3 regions of the Nesterenkonia aethiopica genome follow, and region 1 is predicted to be linked to each of the others. Evidence: riboswitches for the same ligand, from Rfam matches in the RefSeq annotation. Region 1 holds a riboswitch; each other region holds the start of a gene.
The links. Region 1 has a riboswitch for S-adenosylmethionine ahead of ABD658_RS07820 (nitrite/sulfite reductase). Riboswitches for the same ligand answer to the same signal wherever they lie in the genome.
Positions count from the first base shown of each region.

Region 2: it holds a riboswitch for S-adenosylmethionine, as region 1 does, so the genes downstream of both, ABD658_RS09915 (methylenetetrahydrofolate reductase) here and ABD658_RS07820 (nitrite/sulfite reductase) in region 1, are expected to answer to the same signal.
Region 3: it holds a riboswitch for S-adenosylmethionine, as region 1 does, so the genes downstream of both, ABD658_RS11810 (methionine ABC transporter ATP-binding protein) here and ABD658_RS07820 (nitrite/sulfite reductase) in region 1, are expected to answer to the same signal.

Region 1 covers NZ_BAAAVT010000008.1:132,343-142,126, forward strand. The annotation lists gene ABD658_RS07775 (PHP domain-containing protein) at 1-190, shown strand, start outside; gene ABD658_RS07780 (TetR/AcrR family transcriptional regulator) at 294-950, shown strand; gene ABD658_RS07785 (DUF3107 domain-containing protein) at 995-1,228, shown strand; gene ABD658_RS07790 (DEAD/DEAH box helicase) at 1,237-2,868, shown strand; gene ABD658_RS07795 (DNA-methyltransferase) at 2,897-3,808, shown strand; gene ABD658_RS07800 (ABC transporter ATP-binding protein) at 3,805-4,662, shown strand; gene ABD658_RS07805 (ABC transporter permease) at 4,662-5,315, shown strand; gene ABD658_RS07810 (ABC transporter permease) at 5,312-5,974, shown strand; gene ABD658_RS07815 (ABC transporter substrate-binding protein) at 5,988-6,950, shown strand; SAM riboswitch class I at 7,114-7,200, shown strand; gene ABD658_RS07820 (nitrite/sulfite reductase) at 7,204-8,928, shown strand; gene ABD658_RS07825 (phosphoadenylyl-sulfate reductase) at 8,925-9,659, shown strand; gene cysD (sulfate adenylyltransferase subunit CysD) at 9,661-9,784, shown strand, end outside.
Region 2 covers NZ_BAAAVT010000011.1:113,257-123,040, reverse strand. The annotation lists gene ABD658_RS09935 (sensor histidine kinase) at 1-320, shown strand, start outside; gene ABD658_RS09930 (response regulator transcription factor) at 311-976, shown strand; gene ABD658_RS09925 (DUF4097 family beta strand repeat-containing protein) at 973-1,872, shown strand; gene metE (5-methyltetrahydropteroyltriglutamate--homocysteine S-methyltransferase) at 1,978-4,422, opposite strand; gene ABD658_RS09915 (methylenetetrahydrofolate reductase) at 4,606-5,610, opposite strand; SAM riboswitch class IV at 5,673-5,812, opposite strand; gene ABD658_RS09910 (thermonuclease family protein) at 5,998-6,714, shown strand; gene ABD658_RS09905 (LytR C-terminal domain-containing protein) at 6,750-7,280, shown strand; gene ABD658_RS09900 (hypothetical protein) at 7,375-7,752, opposite strand; gene ABD658_RS09895 (Rv1352/Rv1906c domain-containing protein) at 7,855-8,769, opposite strand; gene ABD658_RS09890 (SDR family NAD(P)-dependent oxidoreductase) at 8,897-9,682, opposite strand.
Region 3 covers NZ_BAAAVT010000015.1:68,246-78,029, forward strand. The annotation lists gene ABD658_RS11805 (methionine ABC transporter permease) at 1-473, opposite strand, end outside; gene ABD658_RS11810 (methionine ABC transporter ATP-binding protein) at 473-1,399, opposite strand; SAM riboswitch class I at 1,407-1,518, opposite strand; SAM riboswitch class I at 1,732-1,847, shown strand; gene ABD658_RS11815 (flavin reductase family protein) at 1,858-2,475, shown strand; SAM riboswitch class I at 2,589-2,709, shown strand; gene ABD658_RS11820 (ABC transporter ATP-binding protein) at 2,837-3,592, shown strand; gene ABD658_RS11825 (aliphatic sulfonate ABC transporter substrate-binding protein) at 3,783-4,892, shown strand; gene ABD658_RS11830 (ABC transporter permease) at 4,892-5,803, shown strand; gene acs (acetate--CoA ligase) at 5,794-7,869, shown strand; gene ABD658_RS11840 (O-acetylhomoserine aminocarboxypropyltransferase/cysteine synthase family protein) at 7,965-9,305, shown strand; gene ABD658_RS11845 (CoA-binding protein) at 9,305-9,784, shown strand, end outside.

The DNA.
Region 1 (9,784 bases):
GCCCGACGGCCGACGCATCCTGCTGGACCTGGCACGGCGGCACGACCTGCTGACCACCGGCTCCTCGGACTATCACGGCGCGGGAAAACCGAACCTCATCGGAGAGAACACCACCGACCTGGACACGGTCGCGGAACTGCTGGACCTGGCCACCGGCTCTCCGGCGTACGGACGCCTTCCCGGCGTGTGAGTCCCGGCCCTCAGCTCGGCCCCGTCGCCGGGCGGGCGGTGCGTCCGCGTCGACGGGCACAGGTGTCACGCGGGGAGGGCGCGGTTCCGTACACTGGGTGTCCATGACACAGGACGCGACCACCTCCGAGCCGAGCACTCCGCAGCGCGCCAAGCGGATGCCGCGCGAGCAGCGTCGACGCCAGTTGCTGGACTGTGCGCTGCAGGTCTTCGTGGCCAAGGGGTACCACGCGGCGTCGATGGATGACATCGCCGATGTCGCCCAGGTCTCCAAGCCGGTGCTCTATCAGCACTTCCCGGGCAAGCACGAGCTCTTCCTGGACCTGCTGGACACGCACCTGGCGCAGCTGGAGCGGATGATCACGGAGGCGCTGGGGTCCACCGAGGACAACAAGGAGCGCGTCTCGGCCACCATGACGGCCTTCTACGAGTTCATCTCGCGGGAGGACGAGGCCTATCGGCTGCTGTTCACATCCGGGATGGACAACGATGAGGCCGTCGAGACCCGCATGGAGCGCTTCCATGACAATGTGGCCGCCGCCATCGCGGAGGTCATCGCGGACGACACGGGCCAGCCCATGGCGGAGGCCACCCTGCTGGGGCACGGGCTCATCGGCATGATCACCTCGGCGGCCCGTCACTGGAGCCGGCTCTCGGAGCGTCCGGACCTGGACGTCTCCTCGCAGCTGACGTCCCGTTTGGCTTGGCGCGGAATCTCGGGCTTCCCCAAGGAGCCCGACGCCGGCACGCCGGCACAGTAGGTAGTATCGGAGCGGCACAGATCGCGCCGAGCCGAAGGAGTGGCATGGAAGTTCGTATCGGAGTCCAGAACGTCTCCCGCGAGATCGTCATCGAGACCGACGCCTCAGCGGAGGACGTCGAGAAGACGGTGGCTGACGCGGTGGAGAACGCCAAGCCGCTGCTGACCCTCACGGACCGTCGTGAGAAGAAGATCGTGGTGCCGGTCGCCAGCATCGGGTATGTGGAGATCGGCTCCGACACCAAGCAGACTGTCGGCTTCGCCGCAGTCGCCGAATGAAAGAATCTATGACTGAACAGACAGCTGAATCGGCCGAAGGCACCGTGCAGGTCGACGGCGGCGAGACCGCCGAGCCCACGGTGACCTTCGCCGACTTCAACGTCCGCCCCGAGATCGTCGAGGCGCTCGCTGAGAAGGGGATCATCACACCGTTCCCCATCCAGGCGGAGACGCTGCCGATCGCCCTGGGTGGCTATGACATCATCGGGCAGGCCAAGACCGGAACGGGCAAGACCCTCGGCTTCGGCATACCCGCCATCCAGCGCGTGACCGCGCCCCACGACCCCGGCTTCGACGAGATGCCCTCCCCGGGCGCCCCGCAGGCGCTGGTGGTCGCCCCCACCCGTGAGCTCGCCGTCCAGGTGGCCGAAGACATCAAGGTCGCCGGCGCCAAGCGCGGCGTGCGGGTCGCCACCATCTACGGCGGACGGGCCTATGAGCCGCAGATCGAGGAGCTGCAGCGCGGCGTCGAGATCGTCGTCGGCACCCCCGGGCGGCTCATCGACCTGCACCGGCAGCGCCACCTGAAGCTGAAGAACGTCAACATCGTGGTCCTGGACGAGGCCGACGAGATGCTCGACCTGGGTTTCCTGCCCGACGTCGAGACGATCCTCGGCGCGCTGCCGGCCGTGCGCCAGACGATGCTGTTCTCGGCGACCATGCCGGGTCCGGTCGTCGCCATGGCGCGGCGCTACATGACCAAGCCGACGCACATCAGCGCCGCCGACCCCGCCGACGAGGGGGTCACCAAGAAGGACATCCGTCAGGTCGTCTACCGGGCCCACCACCTGGACAAGGACGAGGTCGTGGCCCGCATCCTGCAGGCCGAGGGCCGAGGACGCACGATCATCTTCACCCGCACCAAGCGGCAGGCCGACAAGCTCTCCACCGAGCTCATCGCCCGCGGCTTCGCAGCCGGCGCCATCCACGGGGACCTGGGCCAGGGTGCGCGGGAGCAGGCGCTGCGCGCGTTCCGCAACGAGAAGATCGACGTGCTCGTCGCCACCGATGTCGCCGCCCGCGGCATCGACGTCACCGACGTCACCCATGTCATCAACCTCAACGCTCCCGACGACGAGAAGACCTACCTCCACCGGATCGGCCGGACCGGCCGCGCCGGGCAGAAGGGCACCGCGGTGACCTTCGTGGACTGGGAGGACGTCCCGCGCTGGAAGCTGATCAACCGTGCGCTGAACCTCGGCATCGACGAGCCGGTGGAGACCTACTCCTCCTCGCCGCACCTGTTCACCGACCTCGACATCCCGAAGGGGACCAAGGGGCGGCTGCCGCGGCACAAGCGATCGAAGACGGGCCTGGGCGACGAGCGTCTCGAGGACCTCGGAGGTCCCTCGGCGAAGAAGGAGCGGGGTGGCTCCCGCGAGGGTCGCGGCTCCCGCTCCGGCGCTCGGAGCGAGGGCGGTTCGCGGGGCGAGGGCGGTTCGCGGGGCGGTCGGTCGCGGTCGCGTCGCCGATCGGACTCCGCAGGCGGGCAGGACCAGCAGCGCCAGGAGAGTCAGCAGAGTCAGCAGAGCTCCGGCGGTGGCTCCTCTGCCGAGGGCGGCTCGGGCGGCCAGCGTCGCCGTCGTCGTCGCCGCCGCTCCGGGTCGGGCTCCGGCTCGACAGCAGGCTCCGCGGACTGAGCTCCCGCGGGCCGGTGCGGACCTGGAGATGACGACCTTCGCCGTGGACGGTCCGTCGCTCGTGCTCGAGGGCGAGAACCTCGAGCACCTGCGGCGGCTCCCCGACGGGGCCTTCGCGATGATCTACCTGGACCCGCCCTTCAACACGGGGCGGGCCCAGCGGTCGGTCCGCACGACCTCCGTCCGGCGGCACGACGGCGGCGGACGGGTGGGGTTCGCCGGTCGCAGCTACGACACCTTCCGTGAGCTGCTGGCCGCCTACGACGACTCCTTCCCGGACTACTGGGACTTTCTGGAGCCTCGACTGCTCGAGGCCTGGCGTCTGCTGGATGACACCGGGACCCTGTACCTGCACCTGGACTATCGCGAGGTGCACTACGCGAAGGTCATGTGCGATGCGATCTTCGGCCGCGACTGCTTCCTCAATGAGATCGTCTGGGCCTATGACTATGGTGCCCGGACGAAGAAGCGCTGGCCGACCAAGCACGAGACGATCCTGGTCTATGTCAAGGATCCTCAGCGCTACCACTTCGACTCCGCCGAGGTCGATCGCGAACCGTACATGGCTCCGGGCCTGGTGACCCCGGAGAAGGCCGCCCGGGGCAAGCTGCCCACCGACGTCTGGTGGCACACCATCGTCTCGCCCACGGGTCGGGAGAAGACCGGCTATCCCACGCAGAAGCCCGTGGGGCTCGTACGCCGCATGGTGCAGGCCTCCTCCCGACCGGGCGACTGGGTGCTGGACTTCTTTGCGGGCTCGGGCACGCTGGGGGCCGCCGCTGCGGAGACCGGCCGCCGGTTCGTCTGCATCGACTCCTCACCGCAGGCGGTCGACGTCATGGCCCGGCGTCTGGGCGACCACGCCGAGGTCCACCGGGCGGATCCTCCGCCTGCTGCGTCGGCTGACATCGAGGGCCAGCGTGAGGGTGCTGCGTCATGATCGAGTTCGACCATGTCACCAAGACCTACGCGGACGGCACGACGGCGGTCCGGGACTTCAGCCTGACGGTTCCCTCCCACACCACCACGGTGCTGCTGGGGTCCTCCGGATGCGGCAAGACCACCCTGCTGCGAATGGTCAATCGGATGGTGGAGCCGACCTCAGGTGAGGTCCGCATCGATGGGGAGACGGTGTCCTCGCGACCGCCGGTGCAGCTGAGGCGCAGCATCGGCTATGTCATGCAGCACTCCGGGCTCATGCCGCACCGCCGGGTGGTGGACAACATCGCCACCGTTCCGCGTCTCAACGGTGTCTCCCGGGGTGCCGCGCAGGAGCGGGCTCGTGACCTGATGGAGTTGGTGGACCTGGCCCCCGAGCTGGCACGTCGATACCCGGCCCAGCTCTCCGGAGGGCAGCAGCAGCGGGTCGGCGTGGCACGCGCCCTGGCCGACGACCCCAACATCCTGCTCATGGACGAGCCCTTCGGCGCGGTGGACCCGCTGGTCCGGGTGGAGCTGCAGTCCCAGTTGAGGCGCCTGCAGGTTCAGCTGCGCAAGACCATCATCTTCGTCACCCATGACATCGACGAGGCACTCGCCCTGGGGGATCAGATCGTCGTGCTGCGCAGCGGCGGGGAGGTGGCCCAGATCGGCACGCCCCGGGAGCTGGTGGAGGAGCCCGCCGACGCCTTCGTCTCCCGATTCCTGGGACTGCAGGACGGACGACGGCGACTGCATGCCTCCCCGCGGGTCGGCGGCGGCTGGACGGTCGTCGACGACACCGGGAGACCGGTCGGGCTGATCGAGGGCGAGGACGGCACGGAGCCTGCGGCCCCGTCGCCAGAAGGTTGCTGATGGACTGGGCCCTGGCGAACCTGCCGCGCATCCTGAGCCTGACGGTCGACCATCTGCTGCTCAGCCTTCCCGCCGTCGCGGCGGCCTTCCTTCTGGCCCTTCCGCTGGGGCGTGTCGCCGATCGGCTCGGACGCCTGCGTGAGCCTCTCCTGGGCTCGGTGGGTCTGCTCTATGCGATTCCGTCGCTGCCGTTGTTCATCGTCCTGCCGATCCTCATCGGGACCGGGGTGCGGGACGCTCTCAATGTGACCGTCGCGCTCACGCTGTTCGGTCTGGCGCTGATGGTCCGTTCCGCCGCGGATGCCTTCGGCGCGGTCTCCCACGACGTCCGGCTGGCCGCGGTCGCGGTCGGGCAGTCCCGCTGGGGCGCCTTCCTCACAGTGGAGCTGCCTCTGGCCGGGCCTGCGCTGCTGGCGGGGCTGCGGGTGGTCTCCGTGAGCACCATCAGTCTGGTCAGCGTCTCCGCGGTCCTGGGTGTGGCGAGCCTCGGCTCCCTGTTCACCGACGGGTTCCAGCGTGGCATCGTGCCGTCCATCGCCGCCGGCATCATCATGACCGTGCTGCTCGCCGTCGTCGTGGACCTGCTGCTGGTGGGCCTGGGCCGGCTGGCGATGCCCTGGCAGCGTGCCCAGGCGAGGCGGGCCGGCTCATGACCCATCTGGTGGAGGCGCTGCAGTGGGTCCTCAGCGCCGAGTCCTGGGCGGGTCCGGGCGGTCTCGGAGTCCGCACGGCCGAGCACCTCTGGTACACCCTGCTGGCGCTGGTGCTGTCCACGGCGATCGCCCTTCCTGCCGGGCTGGTCATCGGCCACACCGGGCGGGGCCGGGCGCTGGCCGTGCTCTCCACCGGGGCCGCCCGTGCTCTGCCGACCCTGGGGATCATCACCTTGGCCGGCCTCGCGGTGGGGATCGGGCTGAAGGCCCCGATGATCGCCTTCGTGGTCCTGGCGGTGCCCTCGATCATCGCCGGCGCCTATTCGGGGGTGGAGGCGGTGGACCGCCGCGTGGTCGACGCCGCGCGCGCCCAGGGGCTCAGCCCGTGGCAGGTGCTGGTGACCGTGGAGGTGCCGCTGGGGCTGCGGCTGATCCTGGGCGGGGTGCGTCTGGCAACCCTGCAGGTCATCGCCACCGCCACCCTGGCCGCCTACGTGGGGGCCGGGGGACTGGGGCGGCCGCTGTTCCTGGGCCTGCGCAACCATGACTATGCCATGATGCTGGGAGCGTCCCTCGTGGTCATCGCCGTGGCGATCCTCGTCGACGCCCTGTTCATCGCAGCCCTACGGATTCTCAGGAGGATCCCCGGGATCCACTGAGCTCCAGGAGAGGATGGTCCCCGTGTCCTGCTCGAGCCCCGCCCCCGGCCGTCTCGGCCGTCCTGCCCTCGTCTCCGCCGCCCTGCTGGGACTCGCCGCGCTGGCTCTCAGCGCCTGCGGAGCCGAGGATCCCTTGGCGGACGGGGGCGACGACGACGCCGGCGCCGAGGGCGGAGCGCTGGTGGTCGGCTCCCAGCAGTACTACTCGAACACCATCATCGCGGAGCTCTACGCCCAGCGGCTCGAGGCGGGCGGCCACGAGGTGGACCGGCAGTTCGACATCGGCCAGCGCGAGGTCTACATGCCGGAGCTGGAGGCCGGGGACATCGACGTGTTCCCCGAATATGCCGGGAACCTCCTGCAGTACGTGGACGCGGAGGCTGAGGCCTCCGACCTGGAGGAGATCCTCGCCGGACTGGAGCAGAGCCTCCCGGAGGGGATCACCGCGCTGGCGCCTGCCGAGGCCACCGATCAGGACAGCTTCGTGGTGACCGCCGAGTTCGCACAGGAGCATCAGCTGCGCAGCGTCGGTGACCTTGCGGACGTGGATGAGGATCTGCGGATCGCGGCGAACTCGGAGTTCGAGACTCGTCCCTACGGGCCTGAGGGTCTGCAGGAGGTCTACGGGGTGGAGGTCACCCTGGTCCCGGTGGAGGACTCCGGTGGGCCGCTGACCGTGCAGGCGCTGCTCGACGGGGACGTGCAGGTGGCCGACATCTATTCCGCCGATCCAGCCATCGAGGAGAACGGCCTCGTCATGCTGGAGGACCCGGAGGATCTGGTGCTGCCGCAGAACATCCTCCCGCTGGTCTCCGACTCCGTGGGGGACGACGCCGCGGCGCTCATCGAGGAGGTCACGGCCGAACTGACGCAGGAGGAGCTCAACGGGCTCAACGCCGTCAGTGTGGACGACCAGGCGTCGGCCGCCGACGTCGCCGCCGACTGGCTGGCGGAGAAGGGCCTCGACGAGGCCTGAGCCGCGGAGCAGGGCCCGGCCTCGCCGGGGAGTCGATGGCGCGTGTCTGCGGGAGGTCTCACCCCGTCGCGCAACTCATATGAACACATGAACATAGATGACGACATATGACGTGGAATCTTCGTTTTCCGTCTGGCGTCCAGTAGCGTGGTGCTCACACCAGCAACCATCCAGAGCGGCTGAGAGATCTGGCTCGACGACGCCGCAGCAACCCGGGAGAGCCGGGTGCTAACGCCAGGAGCGATGGAGGAGCATGAGCACTGACGTGTCCGCCGTGTCCGCCCGCCGGCCGAAGAAGCGCCCGAACGGGCAGTGGAAGGTCGACGGCACCGAGCCGCTGAACCACAATGAAGAGTTCAAGCAGGCCGACAACGGGCTGAACGTCCGGGAGCGCATCGAGACGATCTACTCGAAGCAGGGCTTCGACTCGATCGACCCGGACGACCTCCGCGGCCGCTTTCGCTGGTGGGGCCTCTACACCCAGCGTCGCCCCGGCGTGCCGGCCGGGGCCCACAACTCGCTGCCGCCCGAAGAGGTGGACGACAAGTACTTCATGCTGCGGGTCCGCATCGACGGCGGCGCCCTCACCACCGAGCAGCTGCGTGTCATCGGGGAGATCTCCCGAGACTTCGCCCGGGACACCGCCGATGTGACCGACCGGCAGAACATCCAGCTGCACTGGGTGGCCGTGGAGGACGTCCCGGAGATCTGGCGCCGCCTCGAAGCGGTCGGCCTGGGCACCACCGAGGCCTGCGGAGACACCCCCCGGGTGATCCTGGGCTCCCCGGTGGCCGGCATCGCCGCCGATGAGATCATCGACCCCACCCCTGTCATCCAGGAGATCGCTCGGCTCTACATCGGCGATCCCGAGCTCGCGAACCTGCCGCGGAAGTACAAGTCGGCGATCACCGGTCACCCCAGCCAGGACGTGGTCCACGAGATCAACGACTTCGCCCTGGTGGGCGTCGTGCACCCGGAGCATGGCCCCGGCTACGACCTGTGGGTCGGCGGCGGGCTCTCCACCAACGCCCGGCTGGCCGAGCGACTGGGAGTCTTCGTCCGCCAGGAGGAGGCCGCCGAGGTCTGGCATGCCGTCACCCAGACCTTCCGCGACTACGGGTTCCGTCGCCTGCGCAACAAGGCCCGGCTGAAGTTCCTGCTGGCCGAATGGGGGCCGGAGAGGTTCCGCCAGGTCATCGAGGACGAGTACCTGGGCCGTACGCTCACCGACGGGCCGGCCCCGTCCGCCCCGGACACTCCCGGGGACCACGTCGGCGTGCACCGGCAGAAGGACGGCCGGTGCTACATCGGCGTCACCCCCACCGTGGGTCGGGTCTCCGGGACGCTGCTGATCGAGCTGGCGGACCTGCTGGAGCGTCACGGCTCCCACCGTCTGCGCACCACGCCGCACCAGAAGCTCGTGGTCCTCGACATCGCCGAAGACGACGTCGAGACGGTCTGTGCCGCCTTGGCCGAGCTGGGGCTGGATCCCCGGCCCAGCGTCTTCCGGCGCTCCACCATCGCGTGCACCGGCATCGAATTCTGCAAGCTGGCCATCGTGGAGACCAAGACCACGGCGGCCCGGACCATCGATGCCTTGGAGGAGCGGCTGGCCGACGTCGCCGAGCAGATGCCGGAGCGGCTCACCCTGCACATCAACGGCTGCCCCAACTCCTGCGCCCGCATCCAGACCGCGGACATCGGGCTGAAGGGGCAGCTGCTGCCCGACGCCGACGGGGAGAAGACCCCCGGCTTCCAGGTCCACCTGGGCGGCGGGCTCACCTTCGTGGACCGCGATGAGGCCGGTCTCGGCCGGACTGTGCGAGGGCTGAAGGTCACGGCGGAGGAGCTCGTGGACTACGTGGAGCTGCTGGTCCGCCGGTACCTGGACGGCCGACAGACGGGGGAGACCTTCGCCCAGTGGAGCCACCGGGTGGACGATTCCGAGCTGCAGAAGAGAGAGGTCGAGCTGGTATGAGCGCCGCGACCGACACCGCCCTCACCCAGGAGCTGCGCGCCCTGGCCGCCGCCGGCGCCGAGGAGCTCGGCTGGGACGCCCCCGCCGAGGAGGTGATCGGCTGGGCGGCACGGCATGTGGACACCGCCGACGTCGCCGTCGCCTGCTCCATGGCCGACGCCGTCCTGCCGGCGCTGGTCGCGAAGCAGCTGCCCGGTGTGGACGTGCTGTTCCTGGAGACCGGCTATCACTTCACCGAGACGCTGGCCGCCCGGAATGAGGTCGCCCGTCGTCTCGACGTCACCGTCGTCGACGTCACCCCGAAGCTGACCGTGGCGGAGCAGGACGCCGAGTACGGCAAGGACCTGTTCGGCAGGGACCCGGCCGCCTGCTGCCGGATGCGCAAGATGGAGCCTCTCGGGGAGGCGCTGAGCGGCTACAAGCTCTGGTTCACCGGAGTGCGCCGGGATGAGGCGCCCACCCGCGTGGACACGCCGCTGGTCACCTTCGACGAGCTCCACGGACTCATCAAGGTCAACCCGGTCGCCCCCTGGACCTTCGACGACCTGGTCGACCACTCGAACCGCCATGACCTCCCGGTCAACCTGCTGCTGCAGAACGGCTATCCGTCCATCGGGTGCCGACCCTGCACCCAGAAGGTCGCCCCGGGGGAGGACCCCCGCTCCGGACGCTGGGCCGGCAGCGGCAAGGTCGAATGCGGCATCCACACCACCACCGCCACAGGAGCCTGAGATGACCACCGCCACCGCCACGGCCCCACGGGCCGCCGACGTCGTCGACCTCGCCGGCCAGTCCGCGCTGGCCCGCCTGGAGGCCGAGTCCATCCACATCATCCGGGAGGTCGTCGCCGAGTTCG
Region 2 (9,784 bases), on a different contig from region 1:
CGTTCCCCGTCACCGCGGATGTCGACGTCGCTCCGCGCCCGGCCGTGAGCGTCGAGGCCGTGGCGTACTTCGTCGTGGCCGAGGCCCTGAACAACGCGATGCGCCACGCCGCACCGCACCGGGTGCAGGTGACCATCCTCCGTGAGGGGGACGAGCTGCGGGTCGCAGTCGAAGACGACGGCGCCGGGGGTGCGGACCCGGAGTCCGGCACAGGGCTGACCGGGCTGCGCCGCCGCGTCAACGCGGTCAACGGACGACTGGAGATCCGCAGTCCTCAGGGCGGCGGAACCACGGTGACGGCGGTGCTGCCATGCGGGTGATCATCGCGGAGGACTCGGTGCTGCTGCGGGAAGGGCTGGTGCGCCTGCTGACCCACGACGGCATCGACGTCGTGGCCGCCGTCGGGGACGCCCAAGCCCTGCTGGAAGCCGTCGCCGCGCATCGGCCCGATCTGGTGATCGTGGATGTGCGCATGCCGCCCACCCACACCGATGAAGGCATCCGGGCCGCTCTGCAGCTGCGCCGGGAGGACCCTGCTCTGGCGGTGGTGGTGCTGTCCCAGTACGTGGAGGAGCGCTATGCGGTGGATCTGCTCACCGGGGAGACCCGCGGCGTCACCTACCTGCTGAAGGACCGGGTGGCCGACGTCGACGAGTTCCTGCGGACGGTGCACACCGTGGCCGACGGCGGCACGATCCTGGACCCGGAGGTCGTCTCCCAGCTGCTGACCCGCCGGGCCGGGCGCGACGGGATCGACCTGCTGACCCGCCGTGAACGGGAGGTGCTCGGACTCATGGCCGAGGGGCGCTCCAACGCCGGGATCGCCGCGGCGCTGCACCTGAGCGACTCGGCGGTGTCCAAGCACATCAACGCCATCTTCTCCACGCTGGACATCCCGCCGGTGAGCACCGACAACCGACGGGTCCTGGCCGTGCTGGCCTACCTGTCCTCCGGCCCGGAGAGGGGGCACTCATGAGCTCGACGACCGACCGGCCATGGCCCCGGAGGCTGTGGGGCGGCATCGGTGCGGTCCTCACCGCCCTGGTACTGGCAGCCTGTGTGCACCCGTCACTCGTGGGCATCCTCCAGCTGACCTGGTTGGCCGGCGGGCGCGAGCCGGAGCAGATCCAGCACACTCTCGGTGATTCGCAGGAGGCGATCTGGTACTCCGGCGAGGCCCGGCAGATGACGTTCTCCGGGGAGGACCGCGACCGCATGGAGCTGACAGAGAACCTCCACCGGGTGCCCGGAGACCCTTTCACCGAGGTCACCCAGCTCGACGGCGCCACCGCCGTGACCACCCGCTGCGCCCCGGACTGCGGGACCCTGGTCGATCAGGAGCTGCTGATCCCGCGCGAACCGGACCTGAGTGTGGTCTCCGCCGAGGGTATGTACTACACCGTCCAGCACCTGGAAGGCGACCTCGACCTGTGGCTGACCGGAGGAGACCTCGCCGAGGTCACCGTGGTGGGGGAGCCCGACTACGTGGCCGGCCACGTCATGCTGTTCGGGATCCAGGGTGACGTCGATGTCCGGACTCTCCAGTCCGGGGTGTACGCCGAAGGGCTGAGCGGCCAGGTCGTCGCCGTGCAGACGGGGGTCGGATCATTGGACCTGACCCACACCGCGCTGCCCGCGTCCCTGGAGGTCAGCACCGGCCGCGGGGACATCAGCATCACCCTGCCGGCCGAGGAGGATCCGTGGCGGTGCACGGTGGAGACCGAGGCGTCGGGGGAGGTCGACGTCGACCTCGGAGAGGAGACTGCCGACAGGGAGGATGACGCCGAGGCGCCCTGCCGGATCGCCCTGCGTACCGGAGACGGCGACATCACCCTCACCAGCGCGCCGCCGAAGCCCTGGGAGCGGGACTGACCGCGGCTCGGAGCGGGGCCGAGCACGACGCCGGCGGGCCGGCAGCCGGAGAGGAGAGCTCCGTGGCTGCCGGCCCGCCGGCGTCGTGACGTCATCGCCGGGGCGTCATACCCCCGCCGGGACCCGGGCCAGCTCGGCGCGCACCACCGCGGTGGCGTTGACCAGATGGCGCAGCGAGGCCTCCGTCTCCTCCCAGCCGCGGGTCTTCAGGCCGCAGTCCGGGTTGGACCACGCGATCTGCGGGTCCAGCACCTCGGCGGCCAGCCGCAGCCGTTCGATGAGCTCGTCCACCCCGGGCACCCGCGGGGAGTGGATGTCCCACACGCCCGGGCCGATGCCGCGGGAGAAGCCGTGCTCCGCCAGGGCGGTGACCACCTCGAAGCCGGACCGGGAGGCCTCCAGGGTGGTGACGTCGGCGTCGAGGGCGTCGATCGCGTCGATGACGGTCTCGAACTCTGAATAGCACAGGTGGGTGTGCAACTGGGTGTCCGGCTTCGCCGCGGAGGTCGCCAGGCGGAAGGACTCCACCGACCAGCGCAGATACTCGGGGCGGTGGGCCACCTGCAGCGGCAGCAGCTCCCGCAGCGCCGGCTCGTCCACCTGGATGATCCGGGTGCCGGCGGCCTGCAGATCCTCCACCTCGTCCCGCAGGGCCAGTGCGATCTGGTCGGCCGTGGCGGCCAGCGGCTGGTCGTCGCGCACGAAGGACCAGGCCAGGATCGTCACCGGGCCGGTCAGCATGCCCTTGACGGGCCGGCGGGTCAGCGAGGCGGCGTAGCGGGTCCACTCCACGGTGATCGGGGCGGGACGGTGCACATCGCCGAAGAGGATCGGCGGGCGGAGGCAGCGGGAGCCGTAGGACTGCACCCAGCCGTGGGTGGTGGTGATGAAGCCCTCCAGGTTCTCCGCGAAGTACTGGACCATGTCATTGCGCTCCGCCTCGCCGTGCACCAGCACATCCAGACCCAGGTCCTCCTGGCGGCGGATGCAGTCGGCGATCTGCCCGCGGATGGCCTCCTCGTACCCCTGCTGGTCCAGGGCCCCTCGCCGGTGGGCGGCGCGCACCCGACGGATCTCGGAGGTCTGTGGGAAGGAACCGATCGTGGTGGTCGGCAGCGGCGGCAGGTCCAGAGCCGCCTCCTGAGCGGCCCGGCGGTGCTCGGCGGCGGCCCGGCGGCGGTCCTCCGGCAGCACCTCGTCCAGACGACGGCGCACCGCCTCCACCCGCACCTGCGGGTGCCGTTCACGCAGCCTGCGGCGGGAGGCGTCATCCGCGCGCAGCCCCTCCAGGGCGTCCGGACCTGCAGTGAGATGACCGGCCAGCGCCAGCACCTCGCCGACCTTCTGGTCCGCGAAGGCGAGCCAGCCGGCCACCTGCGGGTCCAGCTGCGTCTCGCGGGCTGCGTCATGGGGGACGTGCAGCAGCGACGTGGAGCTGCTGACCGTCACCGGGCCCTCGTGGCGCTCCCGCAGCTGGTCCAGCAGCCCGGCCGCCCGGGCCACATCGGTGCGCCACACGTTCAGCCCGCCGACGACGCCGGCGGCCACGGTCCGTCCGGCAAGCGGCGCCAGGCCCTCCTTCGCCGGCAGCGCGCCGCGCTCCAGGTCGAGGCCGACCGCCTCGACGCCGGCTGCGCCGAGGGCGGCCAGCGCGTCGTCGCCGGCGGTGCCGTAGCTCACCGGGACGAACAGCGCCGGACGCGCTGTGAGCCCGGCGAACGCGGTGTAGGCGGTGCGCAGGCCGGTGACGATCTGCTCCCGCGGGACGTCCCATCCGTCGGAGGCCAGCGCGGGCTCCTCCAGCTGCACCCAGGCCGCGCCGGCGTCATGGAGGGCGCGGAGCAGGGTGGAGTAGGCGGTCACCAGCTCGTCGAGCCGGTCGAACCGCGACGCCTGCGGGACGGTTCCGCCGTCGCCCGCTGTGCCGTCCGGGGCCTGGCTCTCCGCGCCGACGGCCTTGGCCAGCAGCAGGAAGCTCACCGGGCCCAGCAGGGTGGGCCGGGGGAGGGATCCGCCGGCGGTCTCTGCGGCCAGATCGCGGAAGGTGCGGTAGCGCTCGGCGACGGCGTCCGTCTGAGCGGAGAAGGCGACGTCTGGCTCGATCTCCGGCACGTAGTAGTGATAGTTGGTGTCGAACCACTTGGTCAGCTCCAGCGGCTCCACCGTGGAGGTGCCGCGGGCCAGCGCGGAGACCAGGGCCAGGCCCTCGCCGGTGTCCGGAGAGGCGGCGGAGAACCCGGCCTCGCGGAAGCGCCGCGGCACCAGGCCGAGCAGCACGGAGGCGTCCAGGACCTGATCGATCACGGCGCCGTCGGCCGGGATCGCCGAGTCCGCCTCCAGGCCCAGGCCTGCCAGATGGCCCAGCGTACGGGAGCGGTGAGCGTGGATGGCCTCGCGCAGCGCAGCGACGTCGCCGCCGCGCCAGTGTGCCTCCAGCGCCTTCTTGATCTCCCGATTGGGTCCGATGCGCGGGTAGCCGAGCACGGTCGCCGGCAGGGCGGGAACCTGAGCGGGCGGCTGGTCCTCGAAGCGGGCAGGGGTGGTGGTCATGATGTCTCCTCTGTCAGGTGTGTCAGATGTGTCTGGGGCCAGATGCAGGTGATGGACGGATCGCATGGGGTGTCCGGACTGTTCGTCCCGGGTGAGGCGGCAGGGCGCACCAGGACAGCCGACCGCGACGCGGTCCGCAGGAACGAAGGAGCCCTGTGCGGCAGGGAGCGGTGCGCTCCGGGGTCAGGACAGCTCGGGCAGGCCCCGCTGCTGACGTGCGGCGTCTCGGATCCTCAGGTGATCGAGGATCGCCAGGGCGGCCGGGTGCTGGTTGAAGGTGAACAGGTGGAGGCCGGGACATCCGAGCTCCAGCACCGCGTCGATCAGGTTCAGAGTGGCGGCCACCCCGCGGCGTCGTCGTTCGGCCGGGTCGGCGACGGCGAGGTAGTCGAGCAGGTGCTGCGGCACCGGAACTCCCGAGATCTCCTCCAGGCGTCGCAGCCGCTTGGGGCTGGTCAGCGGGGCCAGTCCGGCGACGACCGGCAGGTGGATGCCCTGGGATCGGGCGTCGTCCACCAGGCGGGCGTAGTCCTCGGGGTCGTAGAAGACCTGGGTGATGGCGTAGTCGGCGCCGGCCTCCTGCTTCTCCCACAGTGCGCACAGGTCCGCCTCGTGGTCCCGGTCCGTGCCGGAGGGCGGATAGGCGGCCACTGAGATGGACACCGGGCGGGCGCCGGGCCCCTCGGGCGGGTCGAGGCGCTCCTGCTCCACTTCCCGGACCAGACGCACCACCTCGGCGGCGCGGTTCAGGCCTGCGGGCTGGTGGATCCACTTCCGGGCACCGCCCGGTGGGTCCCCGCGCAGGGCGAGCACGTCCCGCACGCCGAGGTCCAGCAGCTGCTCCACCGAGCGGCGCACCTGGGCGCCGGTGCTGCCTGCGCCGATGAGATGCGCCATCACGGGGGCGGGAGTGCTCCGGAGCAGGTGCCGGATCACCTCCAGATTCGCTCCCTCGGGCTGGTTGTGGCCGTGGGTGACGGAGAAGTAGTCCGGGCCCGCCTCGGCCAGCAGTTCGATGCTGCGCCAGGGGTCACGGCCGTCGCGGGCAGGCCGCGGCGGGAAGACCTCGAAGGAGATCAGCGAGCGTCGTCGGGTGCGCTGCACCAGATACGAGGTGTGCGGCGCGTGGTCGGCAGATTCCAGGGCGTGCTGAGACAGAGTGCCGGCGGACGGCACGGATGGTGTCATGGAGGGTCCTCCGTGTGGGGCGTTCATCATCGTTCATGAGGCGCCACAGGGAGGCTTCCCCTGCGCCGTGCTTGCCGCTGAAGATAAATCCACCTCGGTGAATATGAGCTTCGCGGCCGGATCGTCATCTGGGGCACCCCGTCACGCGGGAAAGGGTTGCCGACCGGCCAAGCCAGAGCCTGTGTGACCGGTTCTCGTGATCCTTGTGTGGTCTTGACGTTAGCACGGGCCCGTGGTTCGGGGAAGACCTTCGACAAGGGATGACGTTATGTGAACATATTGAGGTGCCTCCTGCACAAACTGGCAGCCAGCGGAGCTCGACGGCCCTGTGGGGGTCCTCGGAGGCCTCCGGGCTCCCTGTCATGGCCTCCGGATACGCTGGTCCCCATGGTCGACCGGTATCTGAAGAATGCGATGCGCCGCAATGCCCGCAAGGCGGTGCGACGCTCCCTGCGCACGGCTTCCCGCGGAGGTTCGGGCGGAGTGTCTGGGGGAGTCTCCGGGGGAGTGTCCGGTGGAGTGTCTGGTGGTGGAGCGGCCGGACGCCGGCGCCGCCGAGGCGGCAGTCAGGGCCTGCTGTGGTGGTTGCTCGGGCTCGTGCTGGTGGTCCTCCTCGGTGCGCTGATCAGCTGGATCCAGAGCCCGGGAGAAGGTGCCGCGCCGTCGCCGTCGGAGGACGGCGAGGTCGCCACCCTCGTGCGCGTGGTCGACGGCGATACGCTCGTCGTGGAGCTGGACGGACAGGAGGAACGGGTGCGGCTGCTGAACATCGACACCCCGGAGTCGGTGCATCCCCATCAGCCGGTGGAATGCCTGGGGCCGGAGTCCTCGGCGCATATGGAGTCACTGGTCGCCCCGGGGGATCCCCTCGTCCTTGAGTTCGACCACGAGCGCACGGACCGCTATGACCGCCTGCTCGCCGGCGTCTGGGCCGATGACGTCCTGCTGAACGTCCAGATGGCCCGGGACGGATTCGGGGTTCCCGTGCACTACCCGCCCAACGACCGGTTCCTCAGTTCCGTGGAGGATGCCTGGTCCCAGGCGGAGGATGACGGCGTCGGGCTCTTCGCCGATGATCTCGACTGCGAACCGGCCCTGCCCTGACGCCCTCGGGGCGGGGGCCGAAATAGGATGGGGGCATGAGCAGCTCCCCGACGCCGGCGACCCGGCGGCAGAAGATCGCCGTCGCAACCAGCACCATCGGCGTCCTGGGAGGGGTCACGGTCGGCAGCTGGCTGATGATCGACGGCACCATCGACATTGCGATCGTCGGCGGCGGCTCCATCCCCGCCGGGGAGGACTGTCCCAGCCGCATCCTGTCGCCGGTGGTCCCCGAGAGGGTGCCGGTTCAGGTCCTCAATGCCACCAATGAGCCGGGACTCGCCGGCGACGTCGCCGAGGATCTCACGGATCGCGACTTCCGGGTGGAGGCGGTGGACAACGACTATTTCGCCGATACCGGCTTCGAGGCCATCATCCGTGCCGGTGAGCGAGGGCTGCGGCAGGCCTACACGGTGCAGCACCACATCCCCGGAGCCCTGGTGGACGTCGACGACCGCGACGACTTCACCGTGGACGTGGTCCTGGGCTCCGAGTTCGCCGGCCTGCAGGATGTCGAGGAGATCGAGATGGAGCCCGGCCGGCTGGACTGCGCGGGCTCTGGACGCTGACTCCGCCTGTCGACCGCCGGAGACGACGATGGGCCGCCCCGAGTGACTCGGGGCGGCCCATCGTGTGGTCGCGCTCAGGCGGCGTGGGGGAGGCTCAGGCCTCGGCGGCCTCGGCGCCCTTCCAGCGGCGCGCGCGGATGAACGAGCGCACCCCGGTGATGATGTAGACGATCAGCAGGACGAAGGTGATGGAGCTGACGACGACGGCGGCGGGCCGCTCGGCCTCGCCGGCGAACAGCGCGCCCAGCTGCATCACGTTCATGGAGGTGCCGAAGACGCCGAGCAGCGCCACCACCAGGGCGATGTGGATGCCGACCTTCGCGTTCTTCAGGCCGATGAGGCCGCTGATGAGCAGCACGACACCGAGGATCGCGGGGATCAGCGCGGTCCAGCTGGCGAAGGACGTGGCGATGTAGGCGATGACGCCGAGCAGGATCAGAATCCCGCCCAGGCCGATGGTGATGCGGGGCATGGTGCTCCTTGGGGTCGAGGGGAACGGCTTCTTCTACAGAGTGTAGTAGAACTGAGGGGTCGGCGAGGAGGGGTGATGTGCCGGCTCCCGCCTCTCCGCCTGTCAGCGGACCTTCGTCCAGGTGCCGCAGGACTCCGAGCTGACCACCAGCTGCTCCTGGTCGCCGAGGGTGATCTGCAGCGGTTCACCGAACTCCGGGGCATCGCGGGGGATGAATCCGGAGTCCAGGATGTGGCCGTCCCCGCGCAGGTCCCGGAAGATGTCCCACCAGCAGAGCATCGTGTCCTCGTCCCAGTCCAGTTCATAGGTCCCGGGCTCCACGTGTTCACCGACGACGTGCATGCCGGTGCCGAACTGGGTCTCGGGCCTCTCCGGGACGGTGTCCTCCAGGGGCAGCCAGTCGCCGCAGTCCACCGAGTCGACCACCTCACCGTCCTCCAGGACGGCGATTCCGCGGTCATCGGCCCCCGTGCGCCGCACGGTGGTCTCACTGGCGTCGGCGTAGATCACGTAGAAGCACGTCGCATCCGTCGGGCCCGAGCCGGGGTCCTGGCGGTAGGCGCCGGGCGCGATGTCCTCCCCGACCACGAGCCCCTCGCCGTCCGAGAAGGCCTCGCCCCCGGCGGGGAGGAGGTCCTCATGGGCCGTCTTCTCCGGCCGTGCCTCCGCGCCGAGCAGGTCGACGGCCCGGCCCTCCCGGCTCGCACCCTGGTCGTCGGCTTCCTGGGCGGGTGTTCCCCGGTGGGGGTTGGCGGTCAGGATCAGTCCCCCGACCAGGAGGACCAGCAGCAGGCTCAGCCCCCCGATGACGGCAAGGCCCCAGCGGTACTCCTCGAGGAACCCGCGACTCGAGGACGTTTCCGCAGCCCCGACCCCGAGCTCGGCGTCGGCGTCGGGAGCGGGCGACGCTGCGGCGTCAGGGCATGCAGGAGATGCGGCGGAGTCTGGGGATGCAGGAGAGTCGGCGGACTCGGGCGCATCAGGCGGCATGGGCTCGTCCGGACGCGCTGTGCTCATCGATCGGTGGTCTCCATCCGCTGGGATGCGTGGTGTCGCGGACCCCATTCAACACCAGAGACGTGGCCCTCGCAGTCCGCCACGCATGCGCGTCAGCAGGTGAGACGGACCGCGGCGCTGACCTGTGTCATCGAGGCTCCAGGCGGACCGCGCCGTCGAGCCGGATGACCTCGCCGTTGAGCATGGGGTTCTCGATGATCTGCCGCACCAGCAGGGCATAGTCGGCCGGCCGGCCCAGTCGCGCCGGATGCGGCGTCTTCGAGGCCAGAGACTCGCGGGCGGCCTCGGGGAGCCCGGCCATCATCGGCGTCTCGAACAGGCCCGGGGCGATGGTCACGCTGCGGATCTGTGAGGAGGCGAGCTCGCGGGCGACCGGCAGTGTCATCGAGGCCACGGCGCCCTTCGATGCCGCGTAGGCGACCTGTCCGATCTGTCCCTCGAAGGCGGCCACGGAGGCGGTGCTGATGAGGACGCCCCGGTCCTCGCCGTCGAGCTCGTTCTCGCGCATCGCCGCCGCGGCCTGGGCCATCATGTTCACCGTCCCGCCCACATTGATGGACAGCACCTTCATGAATCCCTCCAGGGGAAGAGGTCCTCCGCGGCCCACCAGTCTGCCCGGGGTGGCGACGCCGGCGCAGTTGACCACCACGCGCAGCGGCCCGAGCTCCTGCGCCTCGGCCACGGCACGCAGGGCCGTCTCGGGGTCGGTGACGTCCCCGGGGCAGAAACGGGCGCGATGCCCGAGGCGTGCCACCGCCTCGGTGCGTTTGACGCCGTCGGGGCCGGTCTCGCCGTCGTCGGGAAGGTCCACCACGACGACACCGGCTCCGGCGTCGTGCAGCATCTGGGCCGTCTCGCGTCCGAGCCCGGAGGCCCCGCCCGTGACGATCGCGCTGGCCTGGGTCAGATCCATGGAAGAGTCCTCTCGCCGTCAGGTGTGGTCTGTGCCACCAGACTACGGCGGAGCGGGGGCAGGGCCCAGAGGGGCGCCGTACGGTCGATCTTCGCGGCGCTG
Region 3 (9,784 bases), on a different contig from region 1:
CTGACGGTGGTGATCGTGATGGACCCGATGATCGCCGGCTTGGCGTCCACCAGCAGCACATTGCGGATGATCTGTCCGCGAGTGGCCCCCATGGCACGGGAGGCCTCCACCGCCCCGGACCCCAGCTGGGTGATGTTCTGCTCCACCAGCCGGGCGAAGTAGGGAATGGCGTTGACCGTGAGTGGGACGATCGCAGCCGCCGTACCGACCGTGGTGCCGACGACCAGCCGGGTGAACGGAATGATCGCGATCAGCAGGATGAGGAACGGGAAGGAGCGGACCATATTGACGATCCCGCTGACCAGCGCATGGGCGCGGGGCAGCGGAGCGATTCCGCCCGGGGCATGGATGAACAGCCAGATGCCCAGCGGAGTGCCGAACAGCACCGCCAGCGGGATGGCCACCGCGATCATGGCGAAGGTCTCCAGCATGGCCTGGACGAGTTCGGGCTGCAGTTCGAGGATGCGTTCCATCAGCGACGACCTCCCTCGAACGGCACGGCGGCGAGCAGCTCAGAGGCCGCGAGCCTCCGGGGGCCACGGGGCGGGTCCTGGGGCGCCGGCGGCTCTGCGGACTCTGCGGCGCGACCCTGGTCCCCGCTCGGCGTCGGCGCCTGCGTCCGGGCGCCGCCGTCACGGTCCACACTGATGCCGTCGCTGACCAGGTACCGGCCGATGGAGGTGTGCGGAGCGAAGCCCTCGCGCTGCAGCTCCCGGGCGGGGAACTGCTCCACCACGCGGCCGGACTCCATGACGGCGACGTGATCGGCCAGGGCCTTGATGACCTCCATCTCGTGGGTCACGATGACCACGGTGATGCCGAGCTCGCGGTTCACGTCGGCGAGATACTGCAGCACCGTCGCCGTGGTGAAGGGGTCCAGGGCGGAGGTCGGCTCGTCACACAGCAGCACCTCCGGCCGAGTGGCCAGGGCGCGAGCGATGGCCACCCGCTGCTTCTGCCCGCCGGAGAGCTGGGCCGGGTACACCTTGGCCTTGTCGGTGATGTCCACGATCTCCAGCGCCTCGGCGGCGCGACGCCGGCGGACGCGACGGTCCTTCTCGCCGGCGAACTTCAGGGACAGCTCCACGTTCTGGGCGACGGTCAGATTGTTCACCAGGTTGAACCCCTGGAAGATCATGCCGATCTGGTGCCGGGCGCGACGCAGAGCCTCGTCGTCGAGGGCGGTCAGCTCCACCCCGCCCACATGCACCTCACCCGAGGTGGGGCGCTCAAGCAGGTTGATGTTGCGCAGCAGCGTGGACTTCCCGGCGCCGGAGAAGCCGATGATCCCCTGGATGCTCCCGCGGGGGATCTCCAAGGAGACGTCATCGACGGCGTGGATGGGCTCCTTGCCCCGGGCAGCGGGGAAGGACGTGGACACATGGCGCAGTGAGATCATCGGGCATTCTCCATCGTCTCTGGCGTTAGCACCGTTCCCCGGGCCGCACTGGGCACGGCTGCTCCGGGTGGTTGCTGCGACGTCGTCGAGCCAGATCTCTCAGTCGCTCTGGATGGGTTCGTTGGGGTCAACCATACGCGCAGCAGATGAACAATCGTCAAGTCAGCGGATTGAGTTCATGTCACGAGGCGTAAGAATGTACAGTCCCCTCGGACTGAGGGAGCCACACTCTGGACGCATCCTGCGCGCCCCCTGGACGGAATATGTCGCCGCGTCTCATCCTGCGAACGGTTCTTTGATCACATCTCTCTGCGGCCGTACGCTGGACACACAGACCATCCCGAGCGGCCGAGAGATCTGGCTCGTCGACGCCGCAGCAACCTTCGGATGCGATCCGCCCCTCCGGCGGATCCTTCAGAAAAGGTGCTACCGCCAGGACCGATGGGAGTTGATCCGCCATGAGCACCGCACTGGCCGCCGCCGAGCGCCCCACGACCACCGTGGAGGAGACCGTGCCGCACGCGCCCGCTGACACCGGACCCCGCCCCGCCGTGGGCCGCGCCGCCACCCGGCTGGCCGACGTCGATCCGCTGGAGCTGCGCCGGACCTTCGGCCACTTCCCGCAGGGGGTGGTGGTCGTCGCCGCCGAGGTGGACGGCCGCCCGGAAGGGCTCGTGGCCTCCACCTTCACCATCGGCGTCTCGCTCAAGCCGCCGCTGGCCACGGTGGCGGTGCAGCACAGCTCCACCACCTGGCCGAAGCTGGCCGGGGCGGACACCGAGCTGGGAGTGTCGCTGATCGGGCACGGCCAGTCGGAGCTGTGCCGGAAGATCGCCTCCAAGGACCGGGAGAGCCGATTCACCGGCCTGAGGACAAGCATCGGCACAGGTGGGTCGATCACGCTGGAGGGTGCGCCCGTCACCTTCACCACCCGCATCTACGACCAGGTCCGGGCCGGCGACCATGACATCGTCGTGCTCGAGCTGCTGGACCTGGCGGTCGAGGACTCCGCCGAGGCGCTGGTGTTCCACCAGAGCGAGTTCAAGAGCCTCGGCCCGCTGTCTCCCGAAGCCTGAGGGCATCCGCCTCCATCCGGGGCACCGTCGTCGGGCCCACGCCACCCCACATGTCTCACACTGTGACACCACCGTTGCCCGGCCCACGCTGATCCGCGTAGGGTTGAGCACGTACACCATCCCGAGCGGCTGAGAGATCTGGCTCTGTGACGCCGCAGCAACCTTCGGATGCGTCGATCGGCCTCTCTGTGCCCGTCGCATCAGAAAAGGTGCTACCGCCAGGATCGATGGGAGTGAATTTCCTATGGGTTCGTCTGCACCCGCACTCGTGACGCACGAGTCTGACCAGCACCTCTCCGAGCATTCCGGCGGCGTCGCTCTGCTGGACCGTCCCGCCCCCGCAGGGGCCGCCACGCATTCGATGGACGTGCAGCTGCGCGGTGTGGGGCGCGCCTTCGACGGACGCACCGTCCTGCACGACGTCGACCTGCACATCTCCCCCGGCGAGGTGGTCGCCATCCTGGGCGCCTCCGGCTGCGGGAAGTCCACGCTGCTGCGCGCCGTCGGCGGTCTCGACGCCGGATGCTCCGGTGAGGTCATCATCGACGGCACCCCGGTGCGCACCTATGACGAACGGACCGCCGTCGGCTTCCAGGAGCCTCGGCTGCTGCCCTGGCGCTCGGTGCACCGCAACGTCTCCCTCGGGCTGCCGCGGCACGTGTCCGCGGCGGAGGGCCGTCGGCGAGTGGATGAGCTGCTCGAACTGGTCGGCCTGGCCGAGCGCGCCCAGCTTCGCCCCCGGGAGATCTCCGGCGGCATGGCGCAGCGCGCCTCGCTGGCCCGGGCCTTGGCCCGCCGCCCCGGCGTGCTCCTGCTGGACGAGCCCTTCGGCGCTCTGGACGCCCTGACCCGGCTGAAGATGCAGGACCTCCTCCTGGACGTCCATGCGCAGACCGGCACCACGGTGCTGCTGGTGACCCACGACGTCGACGAGGCCCTGCAGCTGGCCGACCGAATCCTGCTGCTCGGCTCCGACCCGGTGGACCCCGCCCGCGAGGGCGCCACCGTCTCCCGCCTGCTCACCGTTCCGGGCAGCCGGCCGCGTGACCGTGCCTCCGCCGAGCTGGCCGCCCTGCGCGGCGAGCTCCTGGCCGGCCTCGGCGTCGACGCGCACTAGCCCACCCGCCCCGGCCGGACCGCACGTTCCGCTCAGGTCTGACAGTTCAGGACTGACAGCTCAGGACTGACAGCTCAGGACTGACAGGCCGCGCGGCCCGGGCGCTCCCGGCCTCCGCTCGGCGCGGCCGGGCGGAGCCCGAGCTCGACCGGGGCGGCTCCCACCCACGCACGAAAGGTCCCTTCACGACATGCCCAGTCAGACCGACACCTCCTTCTCCCCTGCCCGCTTCCCGCGGCCGCGGTTCCGACGCGCCGCCTCCGCGACGATCGCCGGCGCGGCCGTCGCTCTGCTGGCGACCGGATGCGTGGAGGGCGAGGGACCCGGCGGCACCGCCGAGGGCGAACTGGACACGCTCACCCTCGACTTCGCCACCTACAACCCGCTCAGCCTGGTGATGATGGAGCACGGCTGGCTCGAAGAGGAGCTCTCCGAGGCCGGCACCGAGGTGGAATGGATCCAGTCCCACGGCTCCAACGACGCCAATGAGAAGCTGCGTGCCGAGGCCATCGACGTCGGGTCCACGGCCGGCTCCGCCGCCCTGCTGGCGCGCGCCAACGGCGCCCCGCAGCAGATCATCCTCATCGAGAACCAGCCGGAGTGGGCCGCCATGGTCACCTCGCCGGACTCGGGGATCACCGACGTCGGCGACCTCGAGGGCGCCTCCGTGGCCGCCACGCTGGGCACCGACCCGTACTTCTTCCTGGTGCAGTCCCTGCAGGAGGCCGGCCTGGAGGTGGGCGATGTGGAGGTGCAGAACCTGCAGCACGCGGACGGCCGCAGCGCGCTGGCCAACGGCGACGTCGACGCCTGGGCCGGACTGGACCCGATCATGGCGGGAGCCGAGGCCGACGGCGAGACGCTGTTCTACCGGAACGTGGACTTCAACACCTACAGCGTGATCAACGCGACCGAGTCGTTCATCGAGGACCACCCCGACGTCGCCCAGACCGTAGTGGACGTCTATGAGCAGGCCCGCGAATGGGCTCAGGAGAACCCCGAGGAGACGGCCGAGATCCTGGCCGAGCACGGCAATATCGACCTGGAGGTCGCCGAGACGGTGATCCGGGAGCGGTCGAACTTCGACGTCGACCCGGTCCCCGGCGCCGCCCAGCGTGAGGTGCTGCAGGAGGTCGGTCCGATCTTCCTCGACACCGGTGACGTCTCCAGCCAGGACAGCATCGACGAGGCGCTCGAGACGCTGTTCCACCCGGAGTTCGCGGAGAACCGGCAGGCCACCGACGCCGAGGGCTCTGAGGACGAGGCCACAATCGTCGAGGACGACGAGGATGATCAGTGATGAGCCAGACGCTGCCTGACGGTGCTCGGACCCGGGACGAGGAGGGCCGCCACCAGAGCGCGGAGCCGGCACGGGTGCTGGGCGACCGTAACTCAGCCGCGCCCCGGCCGGTGACCGGCCCGGACAGTCCGGACGCTGGAGTGCCTGCTCGGGTCCGTCGCATCCCCGGCGGTCGGGTCCTCATCGGAGCGATCGTGCCGCTGGTCCTGCTGGCCCTGTGGTACGGCGTCACCGCGGCCGGCGTCTTCTCCCCGGTGCAGCTGCCGACTCCGCAGTCGGTGCTGGCCGCCGGGGTGGAGCTGTTCGAGCGCGGGGAGCTCTACCAGCACATCGCCATCTCCGTGCAGCGGGTGTTGCTGGGCTTCGCCGTAGGCGCGGGCCTGGGCCTGGCGCTGGGCTCGGTGCTGGGTCTGTCGAAGATCGCCGACTCCCTGCTGCACCCCACCATCGGGGCCTTCCGGGCCGTGCCGTCCCTGGCGTGGGTGCCGCTGCTCATCCTGTGGATGGGCATCTATGAGGACTCCAAGGTCACGCTCATCGCCATCGGTGCGTTCTTCCCCGTCTTCACCGCCGTGCACTCCGCGCTGCGGCACGTGGATCCACAGCTGGTGGAGGCCGGCCGCGCGTTCGGGTACCACGGGCTGCGCCTGCTGGTCACCGTGCAGCTGCCCGCCGTGGTGCCCAGCGTGTTCTCCGGGCTGCGCCTCGCGCTCGCCCAGGCCTGGCTGTTCCTGGTGGCCGCGGAGCTGATCGCCTCATCCATGGGGCTGGGCTTCCTGCTGACCGATTCGCAGAACAACGGGCGCACCGACCGTCTGCTGCTAGCCATCATCCTGCTGGCGATCCTGGGCAAGATCACCGACGCGCTGCTGGGCGTCGTGGAGAGGAAGGCACTGAAGACATGGGCGTGACGCCGGCGTCAGACATCGATCGGGAGACTCTGCAGCACCCGCTGACCGCGGACGTCCACTCCTGGGCGGACCCGGTCACCGAACAGGAGCGCCTGGCCTTCTGGGACCAGGCGGCATCCCTGCTGGACTGGGAGACCCCCTGGCACACCACCCACCGGTGGACAGATCCGGACCCGCGTACCCGCCGCGGCCCGGACATCCGCTGGTTCGACGGCGGCACGCTCAACGCCGCAGTCAACTGCGTGGACCGCCATGTGGCCGCCGGGCGCGGTGACGTCGTCGCCCTGCATTTCGAAGGCGAGCCCGGGGACCGGCAGGACGTCACCTACGCGCAGCTGCAGGACAAGGTCAATCAGGCCGCCAACGCCCTGACCGCCCTGGGGGTGGGCCGTGGGGACCGGGTGGTGATCTACCTGCCGGTGCTGGTGGAGACGGTGGTGATCACCCTGGCCTGCGCCCGCATCGGGGCGGTGCACTCGCTGGTCTTCGGCGGATTCTCCGCCGAGGCGCTGCGCTTCCGCGTGGAGGACACCGGGGCGGCGCTGCTGGTCACCACCGACGGCCAGTTCCGCCGAGGGCAGGCTGTGCCGGTGAAGGAGAACGCCGACGCCGCCGTGGAGGGCCTCTCCGTGGCCGAGGGCGGCAGCCTGCGCCATGTGCTGGTCATCCGCCGCACCGGCTCGGAGATCCCCTGGACCGCCGAGGACCTCGCCGGGGACGGTCTGGGCCGGGACGTCTGGTGGCATGAGACCGTGGAGACCGCCTCCGCCGAGCACACCGCGCAAGCCTTCGACGCCGAGCAGGACCTGTTCATCATGTACACCTCCGGCACCACCGGCAAGCCCAAGGGGCTGGTGCACACCACCGGCGGGTACCTCACCGGGGCGCTGTTCACCTATCTGCGGCTCTTCGCCCACCCGGATCCGGCCCGCCGGGGCGACGACGTCCACTGGTGCACCGCGGACCTGGCCTGGGTCACCGCCCACACCTATGAGATCTATGGGCCGCTCGCCGCCGGTGCCACGCAGGTGATCTACGAGGGCACGCCGAACACCCCGCATCCCGGGCGACACTTCGAGATCATCCAGCGCCACGGCGTGACCACCTACTACACGGCCCCCACCCTGGTGCGGTCCCTGATGGGCTGGTTCCCCGACGGCGTCCCTGACCACTACGACCTCTCCTCCCTGCGCCTGCTGGGCACCGTGGGCGAGGCGGTGAACCCGGAGGCCTGGACCTGGCTGCGCAGCCAGCTCGGCCGGGCCACCCGTGACGACCACGGCGCCCCGGCGATCCCCATGGTGGACACCTGGTGGCAGTCCGAATCCGGTTCCACCGTGCTGACCCCGCGCCCGGAGGACACCGGCCTGAAGCCCGGCTGTGTCACCCGCGCCATGCCGGGAGTGGCGGTGGACGTCGTCGACGACGCCGGCGCACCGGTCCCGGCCGAGGCGCAGGGCAGCATCGTGCTCACCCACACCGGCCCCTCCATGGCCCGCACCGTCTGGGGCGACCCGGAGCGGTACTACACCTCCTATTGGCAGAAGTACGCGGACCAGGGCTGGTTCCTGGCCGGGGACGGCGCCAAACGCGACGCCGACGGCGACCTGTGGATCCTGGGGCGGATCGACGACGTCATCAACATCTCCGGGCACCGGCTCTCCACCATCGAGATCGAGTCGGCGCTGGTCTCCCACCCGGACGTGGTGGAGGCCGGGGTGTGTCCCGTGCCGGACGCCACCACCGGGCACGCCGCCGTCGCGTTCACCGTGCTGACCGCCGCGGCCCGCGAGCGGCTGAACGGGGCGCTCACGGCCGGCGACAGCGAGGCGGAGGCGCGGCTGCTGGCCGAGCTGCGGTCCCACGTCGGCTCCGTGATCGGCCCGGTGGCCAAGCCGCGCACCGTCATCCCGGTGCCGGAGGTGCCCAAGACCCGTTCCGGGAAGATCATGCGCCGGCTGCTCACCCAGCTGCACGAGGACGACACCCTCGGCGACACCACGAGCCTGCAGAACGAACACTGCGTGCCGCAGATCGCTCAGATCTGCCGAGAACGCGTCGGCTGAGCCCGCCGCGCGCCGAGACCACCCGGCCCGTGCAGACCACCACCCAGACCGCACAGACCACCACCCAGACCCCCGCCACCGACTCAGGAGCATCCATGAGTGATCGACAGTTCGGATTCCGCACCAGAGCCCTGCATGCCGGGGCCGTGCCGGATGCCGTCTACGGCACCCGCGCGGTGCCGATCCACCAGTCCACGTCCTTCGTGTTCAAGGACACCGACGACGCCGCGAACCTCTTCGCGCTGCAGAAGTTCGGCAACATCTACTCGCGCATCGGCAACCCCACGGTGGCCGCGCTGGAGGAGCGCCTCGCCTCGCTGGAGGGCGGCATCGGAGCCGTGGCCACGGCCTCCGGCATGAGCGCGGAGTTCCTCGTCTTCGCGGCCCTGTGCGGCCAGGGGGACCACATCGTGGCCTCCTCGAAGCTCTACGGGGGCACCATCACCCAGCTGGACGTCTCCCTGCGCCGCTTCGGGATCGAGACCACCTTCGTGGACTCGGACGAAGCGGAGGACTTCAAGGCCGCGCTGCAGGAGAACACCAAGCTGATCTTCACCGAGGTCGTGACCAACCCCAGCAGCGACGTCGTGGATCTGCCCGGACTGGCCGGGGTGGCCCACGAGCACGGCATCCCGCTGGTGGTGGACTCCACGCTGACCACCCCCTACCTGCTGCGCCCCATCGAGCACGGCGCAGACATCGTCACCCACTCGGTGACGAAGTTCCTCGGCGGCCACGGCACCACGCTGGGCGGCGTGATCGTGGAGTCCGGCACCTTCCCGTGGAACAACGGCAAGTTCCCGCAGATGACCGAGCCGGTGGAGTCCTACGGCGGGCTCTCCTGGTGGGGCAACTTCGCGGAGTACGGGTTCCTCACGAAGATCCGTGCCGAGCAGCTGCGCGACTTCGGGCCGTCGCTGACCCCGCAGGCCGCCTTCCAGCTGATCCAGGGGGTGGAGACCCTGCCGCAGCGCATGGAGGAGCACACCGCCAACGCGCAGAAGGTCGCCGAATGGCTGGAGGCCGATGAGCGCGTGGAGTACGTCAACCACTCGGGTCTCCCCTCCCATCCGCACCATGAGCGGGCCAAGGACCTGCTGCCGCTGGGCACCAGCTCGGTGTTCAGCTTCGGCGTGCGCGGCGGCCGGGAGACCGGGGCCCGGTTCATCGAGGAGCTGCAGCTGGCCAGCCACCTGGCCAATGTGGGCGACGCCCGCACCCTGGTGCTGCACCCGGCCTCGACCACCCACCAGCAGCTCACCCAGGACCAGCTGACGGCCGCCGGCATCCCGGAGGACCTGATCCGCATCTCGGTGGGCCTGGAGGACGTCGAGGACATCATCTGGGATCTGGACCAGGCGTTGGATCGCGCCCTGGCCGCTCAGCAGGAGGCGCCCGCCGTCGTCGGCGCCGCACAGAACGGAGGCGAGGCCTGATGACCAGCGCACCCCAGACCGCCGGCCCGGCGGAGACCGTGACCGCGGAGCACCCGCACGGGACCTGGCAGGAGCCGGACGCCGCGCGCCGGCTGCAGCTGCTGCGCTCGGCGAAGTCCGTGGCGATCGTGGGCATGAGCGACAAGCCGGCCCGCGCCAGCTACTTCGTGGCCACCTATCTGACCTCCGACTCCAGCTACCGGCTCTACTACGTCAATCCGCGGATCAGCGAGGTCCTGGGCGAGCCCGGCTACGCCTCCCTGCAGGACCTGCCGGAGGCGCCGGACATCGTGGTGGCGTTCCGCCGACCGGACGACCTCCCCGCCCTGGCGGAGGAGGCCGCGGAAGTCGGCGCGAAGACCCTGTGGGTGCAGCTGGGCATCCACTCCGAGGATGCCATGCAGCGCGCCACCGACCTCGGCCTCAACGCCGTGCAGAACCGATGCATCAAGATCGAGCACGGCCGGTTCCACGGCAAC